One region of the Sphingobium rhizovicinum genome, then DNA from elsewhere that is predicted to be linked to it. Evidence: riboswitches for the same ligand, from Rfam matches in the RefSeq annotation. Region 1 holds a riboswitch; the other holds the start of a gene.
The links. Region 1 has a riboswitch for cobalamin ahead of ACFOKF_RS23465 (DUF1636 domain-containing protein). Riboswitches for the same ligand answer to the same signal wherever they lie in the genome.
Positions count from the first base shown of each region.

Region 1 (4,414 bases):
AGGCAATCGACACCGGCAGTTCGATCATGGCGGCGCCCATGACCTATCGGGTGAAGGGCGTGCAATATGTTGCGGTCGCGACGGGCTTTGGCGGTGGCGGATGGGGCTATGTGCCGCGCTATTCGGCCGCCTATCGCTATGGCAACGCCAACCGCATCCTGGTGTTCAGGCTGGACGGCGGGCCGGTGCCCAAACCGGCGGAATTGCCGCCGATGGAGGCCGCGCTCGCACCGCCTGCGCAAAAGCCGGGCGTGACTTCAGCGACGATCGCGCAGGGGCAGGCGCTGTTCTTCCAGAATTGCGCTATCTGCCACAGCAATCAGTTGCGCTCCACCGCGCCCGATCTGCGCCGGATGCAGCCGGCGACGCATGATGTCTTCGCGCCGATCGTGCGGGAGGGGGTGTTGCTGCCCGGCGGGATGCCGCGCTGGGATGACCTGCTGAGCGTTCAGGATGTGGATGCGATCCACGCCTGGCTGATCGACGAACAGGGCAAGCTGCACGCACGCGAAACGAAGATGCGGGCGGCGGGCCAGCCGATCGACGCGCCCAGCGCCGCCATCATGTCCAATTTCTAGGAATGATCATGGAAGAGACGGATCTCATCGTCGTTGGCGGCGGGTCGGCGGGATGCGCCATGGCCGGGCGGCTCGCCGAAGCGGGCCTTGCCGTCGCGCTGATCGAGGCGGGCGGGACCGACCGGCATATGCGATCGCGCATCCCGGCGCTGACCAGCGCGATCGTCCAGAACCCGGCCTATGACTGGTGTTATCAGGTGGAGCCGGACCCGTCGCTGGGCGGGCGGGCGGACATCTGGCCGGCGGGCAGGATGCTGGGCGGGGGCAGCGCGCTCAACGGCATGATGTTCATTCGTGGCCATCGCTGGGATTATGACGAATGGGCGCGGCAGGGCGTGGCGGGCTGGGATTATGAAGCGGTCCTGCCCTATTTCCGGCGGCTGGAGGATAATGAGCGCGGCGCCGACACATGGCGCGGCGCGGGTGGGCCGATTGCGGTGTCGGAAGGCCGTGCGCGTTATCCGATTACCGATCAATGGATCGCCGCGGCGCAGGCGGCAGGCATCGCCCGATCGCCAGACCTGAATGGCGAAAGCGCCGAGGGCGTCGATTATGTGCAGGTATCGCAGCGGGGCGGTGAGCGCTGTTCGGCGGCGCGAGGCTATCTGCACGAACGGCGTGGCGGCAAAGCGCCCGCCATCCTGCTGGGCGCGCAATTGCTGCGTATCCTGATCGACAATAATCGCGCCATCGGCATCGTCTATTGGCAGGATGGCGTCGAAAAGATGCTGCGCGCGCGTCATGGCGTGGTGCTGAGCGCCGGCGCGATGAACACGCCGCGCCTGCTGATGCTGTCGGGCATCGGTCCGGCCGATCATCTGCGCGCTCATGGCATTGATGTCGTGCGCGATCTGCCCGGCGTCGGCGGCAATTTGCAGGATCATGTCGGCACCCATGTCGTCAACGAAGTCGATGTGAGGACGCTGAACAGCGATGCGCAGGGACTGCGCGGAGCATGGCAGTTGTTGCGCTATGCGCTTGCCCGGCGGGGCGCGCTGACCACGGCGATCGGCCACGCCCAGGCGTTCGTGAAAAGCCGGTCGGATTTGCCCGCGCCCAATCTCCAGATCAGCTTCGCCGCCTTCGCGTTCGACTTTGATGCGCGGGGCCGGCTGATGCTGCGCAAGACGCCGTCCGTCTCGACGCTGGTCGGATTGATGCGGCCCAGTCATCGCGGACGGATCAGCCTGCGATCGGCCGATGCTTTCGCGCCGCCGAAGATCGCGCATCGCCAGCTGGGCAGCGACGATGACATCGACCAGATCGTCGAGGGGATCGGCATCGCCCGGTCGATCCTGCGTGAGACACCGATTGCGACACATATAATAGATGAATTGCGGCCCGGACCTGACCTGACCGATCCGCAACAGTTGCGCGCCTATGTGAAGATGGCGTCGATCCCGCTCTATCACCCGGTCGGCACGGCGAAGATGGGCAGGGCGGACGATCCGCAGGCGGTGGTCGATGCCGATCTGGCGGTGATCGGCATTGACGGCCTGTGGGTGGCCGATGCCTCGGTCATGCCGACGCTGCCGGCGGGCAACACCAATGCGACGGCGATCATGATTGGCGACAAGGGCGCGGACCATGTCCTCAAGCGCCTTGATCGCCCCAGCCAAGTCCGATAGGGCCGGCGCTGCGTCCGGTTCCCCGCAAGGGGATCAAAAGGGAACGGGGTTCAAGACCCCGGCTGCCCCTGCAACTGTGAGCGGCGAGCCAGCGAGGCACAAGCCATTGGGACGCCTGTCCCGAGAAGGCGCTTCGCCCCGGCATTGACCCGCAAGCCAGGAGACCTGCCGGCCGTGGTCGTTCTTCGACCGGACAGGGTGTGCCGGGCGAACGGGGTCATCCCTCGCGCAACGACGAGCCGACCGTGCGGGAGCGCGGCGGGGATGTCGTGCGCGTGAAGTGCATTGCATCGTCGTTTCGTCGCCGCGCGGTCCTGTCACGGACCGGGGATCATGATGCGCGCGTCATTTATATATAGATTTTCCAGCCAGAGGCCGGCCTGAGCCATGTTGCGGCCGGTCGAGGATGTGCCCGCAGTGGTGGTGTGCAACAGCTGTCGCCATTCGCCCGATGCGCGCGAGGATGCGGAAGGCGTGCGCGGCGGCGCGCGGCTGGCGGAAGCATTGCGGCGGGTGAAGGCCCAGTCGCCCCGCTATGAGGGTGTCGCAGTGCAGGACATGCCCTGCCTGTTCGCCTGTTCGGAGCATTGCACCGTCCATCTGCGCGCGCCGGGCAAAGTCGGTTATGTGTTGGGGCGCTTCACCCCCGATGAGGAGGCTGCGCGCGCGATCCTGGACTATGCCGCCCATTATGCGGAGAGCGAGCATGGCCGCGTGCCCTTTGCCGACTGGCCGCAGGGGGTGAAGGGTCATTTCATCGTCCGCACCCCGCCGCCCGGTTTCGTCGCGACATGAGCCGCTTTCCAACCGTCGCCGCGTTCGAGGCGGCGCTGGCGTCGCTGCCCGGCCCGGATCAGGCGGCGCGCGATGCCGCCGCCGCGCGACAGATGCAACTGACCAAGCCGGCCGGATCGCTGGGCCGGCTGGAAGACATTGCGTTGTTCATGGCGGGATGGCAGGGGCGGGCGCGGCCGCGGATCGACCATGGCCTGGCGCTGGTCTTCGCCGGCAATCATGGCGTGACCCGGCATGGGGTCAGCGCCTTTCCTGCAGAAGTGACGGCGCAGATGGTGGCCAATTTCGCCGCCGGGGGCGCGGCTATCAACGCGCTGGCCGGGGCGGCGGGACTGGACCTGCGTATCGTGCCGATCGATCTGGACCGGCCGACGGCGGACTTCACGGTCGAACCGGCGATGAGCGAGGCGCAATGTCTGGCGGCGATCAATGCGGGAGCCGATGCGGTCGATCCGTCGCTGGACCTGTTGTTGCTGGGCGAAATGGGCATTGGCAACACTACGGCGGCGGCGGCGCTGTGCCTGCGCAGTTTCGGCGGTACGGCGCAGAATTGGGTTGGCGCAGGCACCGGGGTTGGGGCGCATGGCCAGATGGTCAAGCGACAGGTGCTCGACCTTGCCATGGCCTGCCATGCCGATTTGCCCAGAACGCCGTTCGAAACGCTGCGCTGCGTGGGCGGGCGTGAAATCGCGGCGATGGCCGGGGCGATGCTGGCGGCGCGGCATCATCTTATTCCCGTGGTGCTGGACGGCTTTGTCTGTTCTGCTGCGCTGGGGGCGATGGCGGCAGGGGCACCGGACATTTGCAACCATGTGATCGCCGGCCATCGTTCGGCCGAAGCGGCACATGGACGCCTGCTAAAACGGCTGGTGCTGACGCCGCTGCTGGACCTGGGCATGCGGCTGGGTGAGGGCAGCGGCGGCGCGGTTGCGGTTGCGGTGATGCGGTCCGCGCTGGCGATGCATGACCAGATGGCGACCTTTGCCGACGCGGGCGTGTCGGCCGGTTGATGCAAAGCGTGCTGCTCCACCTGATGCGGCATGGCGCGCCGGCGGAAACGGGGCGGTTGCTGGGACATGGCGACTGGCCTTCGACCGATGCGGGGATCGCCGCCTGTCGGGCGCGGGCGAAGGGGCTGGATGTGGCGGCGATCCAGTGTTCCGACCTGTCGCGTACGGCGCAGGCGGCGGCGGCGATCGCGCAGGATTGCGGCCTGACGCCCCGGATCGACGTGCGATGGCGGGAGCTGGATTTTGGCGCGTGGGACGGCGCCGATCCGGCGACGCTGGACGCGGGTGCGCTGGCGCAATTCCATGCCGACCCTGACGCTAGCCCGCCGCCCGGAGGCGAGCGCTGGTCGGCGCTGGTGGCGCGGGTCGGCGCGGCGATTGCCGATCTGTCGGCCGAACCGGC
Region 1 is NZ_JBHRVU010000005.1:1,030,005-1,034,418, reverse strand. Features, by position in the region: gene ACFOKF_RS23475 (PQQ-dependent dehydrogenase, methanol/ethanol family) at 1-578, shown strand, start outside; gene ACFOKF_RS23470 (GMC family oxidoreductase) at 587-2,206, shown strand; cobalamin riboswitch at 2,205-2,393, shown strand; gene ACFOKF_RS23465 (DUF1636 domain-containing protein) at 2,594-3,001, shown strand; gene cobT (nicotinate-nucleotide--dimethylbenzimidazole phosphoribosyltransferase) at 2,998-4,011, shown strand; gene ACFOKF_RS23455 (histidine phosphatase family protein) at 4,011-4,414, shown strand, end outside.

Region 2 (4,414 bases), on a different contig from region 1:
ACCTTTACTGCGATCGCCCTTTGCCTGCTGACCGGCGCAACCGCGCCCCAGCCCCCGCGCAGGATCGTCTCGCTCAATGTCTGCGCCGATCAATATCTGCTGGCGCTGGCCGATCCGGGGCAGATTGCGGCGCTCAGCAGCAATGCCCGCGATCCCGAACTGTCGGCGGCGGCGGACAAGGCGCGCGGCCATCGCACGCTGCGCCGTCCGTCGGAGGAAGTGCTGGCGATCCGGCCCGACCTGCTGGTCGGTTTCCCGCTGGGTCCGGGTGCCGTCGCCGGTGCGCCGCCGGGCCAGTGGCGCACGCTGGGCGTCGCCAGCGCCGACAGCTATGCCGCGATCCTCGACCAGATCCGCCAAGTCGCCCACGCCGTCGGCCATGTCGACCGGGGCGAAGCGCTGATCGCGCGGATGAACCGCGACCTTGCCGCCCTGCCAAAGGCCCGGCGCGGCGGCGTGGCGGCTTATTATCAGCGGCGCGGCTATATGACCGGCACCGGCACCTTGATCGACGATCTGATGCATCGGGTCGGCCTCACCAACCTTGCCGCAAAACTCGGCAAGCCCGCGCTGGCGCAGGTTTCGCTGGAGGAGATGGTCGCTGCCCGGCCCGACTGGCTGATCGTGGAAAGCGCCACCGACCATGTGGTCGATCAGGGAACCGAAATGCTGCACCATCCCGCTCTCGCCCGCATCCCGCGCATCAGCCTGCCGCAAAGCTGGACCGTCTGCGGCGGCCCCGCCTATGTGCAGGCCGCACGCGCAATCACGACGCGCCTGAACGCGCCGCGCTGAAAGGGCGGGCATCACGCCCGCCCTTCCCTGCAATCGTCAGAAACGGACACGCACCCCGCCATAAGCGGCGCGGCCGAATGTGTTATAGCCATAGGCCGTGGCGTATCCTTCATCGAACAGATTGTCGATGCGGCCATAGACTTCCAGATGATCGCCAACCGGCAGGGACGCGCGCAGCCCGACCAGCGCATAGCCGTCCAGCCGCCGCGTATTGGCCGCATCGTCGAAACTGTCGCCGACCATGGTGACGGTCGCGCCGGTCGACAGGCCGAAGAACCAGTCATAATCGGCCGACAGGCTGACCGCATTGGCCGCGCGGCGGGCAAGGCGATTGCCATAGGTCGCCGCGCCAGCCGAACGATCGCGCGCGTCGACATAGCTGTAGCTGCCCGTCACCGTCAGCGCATCGACCGGCTTCAGCGCAACCGATGCTTCCACGCCCTTGGCCCGGGTGCGATCCAGATTGCCATAGGTATAGGTGACGTAATCATAATTGATCTGGTTGCGGGTATCGCGGCGGAAGGCCGTGACCGACAACTGCGCACGGCCGCCGGCCAGACTCTGATCCAGCCCAACGTCATAGCTTTTCGACCGTTCGGGCGTCAGCGCACGATTGCCGCTCCATGGATCATACAGCTGATAGAGCGACGGCGCCTTGAACCCTTCGCCATAGCTGACGCGGATATTGGTCGCGCCGCCATTGGGCGTGTAGTTGGCGTTCGCGCCAAAGGTGGTCGCGCCGCCGAACTGGCTATGATCGTCATGGCGCAGGCCGCCGGTGACGGCGAGGCCGGTGAAGGGCTTCACGATCGCCAGACCATAGACGCTGTCGATGTTGATCTTCGCGCTCGCGGTGTCGCCAAATCCGAAATAATCATAATCGGGCCGTTCATGCTCGTAACCGAAGACCAGCTTCGCCTGATCGACCGGGGCATAGACGCCCTCATATTCGAAGCGCAAATTGGTGCCCGAATAGCCATAATCCGGGTCGGTGCCGCGCACGAAATAATAGTCGCGGTCGTTGCGCATCCAGGTGACGGCCGCGCGGTTGGTCAGCTTGCCGTCCAGCAGCGCCAGATTGACGCCGGCATAGCCGACATATTGGTCGACCTTCGAAACGTCGCTGCTGTCGGCGGGCGCGCCGAAGAAGCTGTCATAATCGAGGTCGGCATAGATATAATAGCCGCGCAGGTCGAGGCTCAGAGTATCGGTGAAGGCCAGCTTCAGCCGGGCGTTGGTGGCGATATTCTCATAGCCATCCCGCTCGGTGCCGCCAGCGGCCGAGGAAATGCCGTCGGTGCGATAATAAGCCGCACCGATCCCGCCGGACGCAATACCGGCGGTGCCGGACACATCCGCCTTGGCATTGAGCGTATCGGCATAGCCATAATCGATCGAGGCATTGCCCGCGAAACCTTCGGCCGGCGTCCCGGTCATCAGGTTGACGACGCCGCCGATCGCCTGACTGCCATAGACGACCGAATTGGAGCCGCGCAGCACTTCGACCCGGCGGATATTGGCGGTCAGCAAATGGCCGAAATCATAGCCGTCGCCGATACCGCTGGGATCATTCACCTTCACCCCGTCGATCAGCACCAGAGTCTGCGTCGTTTCCGCTCCGCGCAGCGACACGCTGGTCACGCCGCCGGTCGATCCGTTGCGGTTGAAGCGCACGCCCGGCGTCGTCGCCAGCAGATCGACGATGTCGGTCGCCTGCCGCTGCTCGATCGTCTTCGCGTCGATGACGGTGATCGCCTGCCCTACTTCGTCGCGCGGCTGTTCGATGCCGGTGGCGGTGACGATGATCTCGTCCTCCTGCGCCAGTGCCGGTGTCGCAGCCAGCAAGGCCGCGAGCGATATTCCCATTTTCAACATATAAGCCCCTATGGCGTCGCATGGCGACTATCAGGGTCGGGGCGTCCGCGCAGGCGGTCGGATGTTGGAGGGATGACGCCATGTCCCGCCGCAACCCGATGCGGCCCCGGCCGCACGGCGTCGCTCGACGGAAAACCCACCGTGCCCCGGCCATCCCCTGGACCAAAGCAGAGCGACCAAGCGCCGGCAGGTCTCCTGGCTCGCGGGTCGTTGCACGATGCATCAGCCTTCCCGGATGGGCTCCAGTGGCCGGTCTTTCGACCCCATGCATCGCGCTATCCGCTTACAGTTGCAGGGACAGCCACGGAATTGGGCGCTCGCGCACCCGCACCGCATTCCCGTTTCAGCCCTCACGGGCACCGGCGCGATCTGTTTGCAGGAAAAGAACAACCCCTCCCCACGCGCGGCGCTGTACGGGAAAGCCGGGGCGAATCCAAGCAGGGCGCGATTAAAGCGCCACAGCGTTGCCCCGCAGCAACAGCGCGTCGGATCGGGCCAGCGCGACCAGCGGCAATCCCGCCGCCGCCGCGCGTTCCGTCGCCAGGCGGGTCGGCGCGGAAATGGTGACGAGCAGCGGGCAATCGGCCAGCGCCGCCTTCTCCACCAGTTCATAGGAGCAGCGTGAGGACAGCAGCGCAAAACCGCCATCCCAATCCATGCCCTGCCGCGCCATCGCGCCGATCAGCTTGTCGAACCCATTGTGCCGCCCGACATCCTCCCGCACCAGCCGGATCGCGCCATCCGCACCGACCAGCGCGGCGGCATGGGCGGCACCAGTGGCGGCGTTCAGGGGCTGATGATCGCGCAAAGCCTCCAGCGCATGGAAGATCGCGGCCCGGTCCGCCCGCGAAGTCGTCGTCACGCGCGGCAACGGCCGGATCGCCTGCTCCAGATTCTCGATCCCGCACAGGCCGCAACTACTATCCGACGCACGATGTCGCACCCGATCGAGCAACCCCTCGGTCCGGTGCGGCGGCAATGTCGCGCGGGCGATCACACCGCTGTCGGTACGATGCACATCGACGTCCAGCAGCGCATCCTCCCGCGTCATCAGTCGCTCGGCCAGACTGAACCCCTGCACCAGATCGCCAATATCGGTCGGCGTCGCCATCAGCACAGCATAGCCCGCGCCATTATATTCGATCACGACCGGCACTTCTTCCGCCAGTTGCCGATCGATCGGCGTGGCCGCGCCGTCCGGGGTGAGCCGGATGAAGGTCAGGTGGGTATTCGGCGGCAGAACATCATTCTCATCATGCATCCCCACAATCTATGGCCCGGCCCGACATGTAGCAATGCGCGTCCTGCACCACGGCTGATGCAGAATATCGGGCTGAAATATGCTATGCTCAGACCGCGCTGATGATGGAGGCGGATATGCGCAGTGGACCGATATTGGGCGCCGTGCTGGCTGGTGGAAGATCCAGCCGATTCGGCAGCGACAAGGCGCTGGCATTGCTCGACGGAAAAACCCTGCTCGATCATGCGATGGCCGGCCTTGCCCCCCATGTCGCTGACGTCGTGCTATGCGGACGCGAGGGCGGACTGGCGGATCGCCCGCATCCCGACATGGGGCCACTGGGCGGATTGAATGCAGCGCTGCATCATGCGCTGAGTCACGGATTTATCGGCGTGCTGACCACCGGCTGCGACATGCCATTCTACCCGGCGGAATTGCCCGCCGCGCTGATCGGCGACAAGCCTGCCGTGCTACAGGGCCAGCAACTGCTCGGCTGGTGGCCGG
Region 2 is NZ_JBHRVU010000004.1:873,115-877,528, reverse strand. Features, by position in the region: gene ACFOKF_RS05650 (ABC transporter substrate-binding protein) at 1-795, shown strand, start outside; gene ACFOKF_RS05645 (TonB-dependent receptor plug domain-containing protein) at 832-2,670, opposite strand; cobalamin riboswitch at 2,839-3,049, opposite strand; gene fdhD (formate dehydrogenase accessory sulfurtransferase FdhD) at 3,119-3,931, opposite strand; gene mobA (molybdenum cofactor guanylyltransferase) at 4,048-4,414, shown strand, end outside.
Region 2: it holds a riboswitch for cobalamin, as region 1 does, so the genes downstream of both, ACFOKF_RS05645 (TonB-dependent receptor plug domain-containing protein) here and ACFOKF_RS23465 (DUF1636 domain-containing protein) in region 1, are expected to answer to the same signal.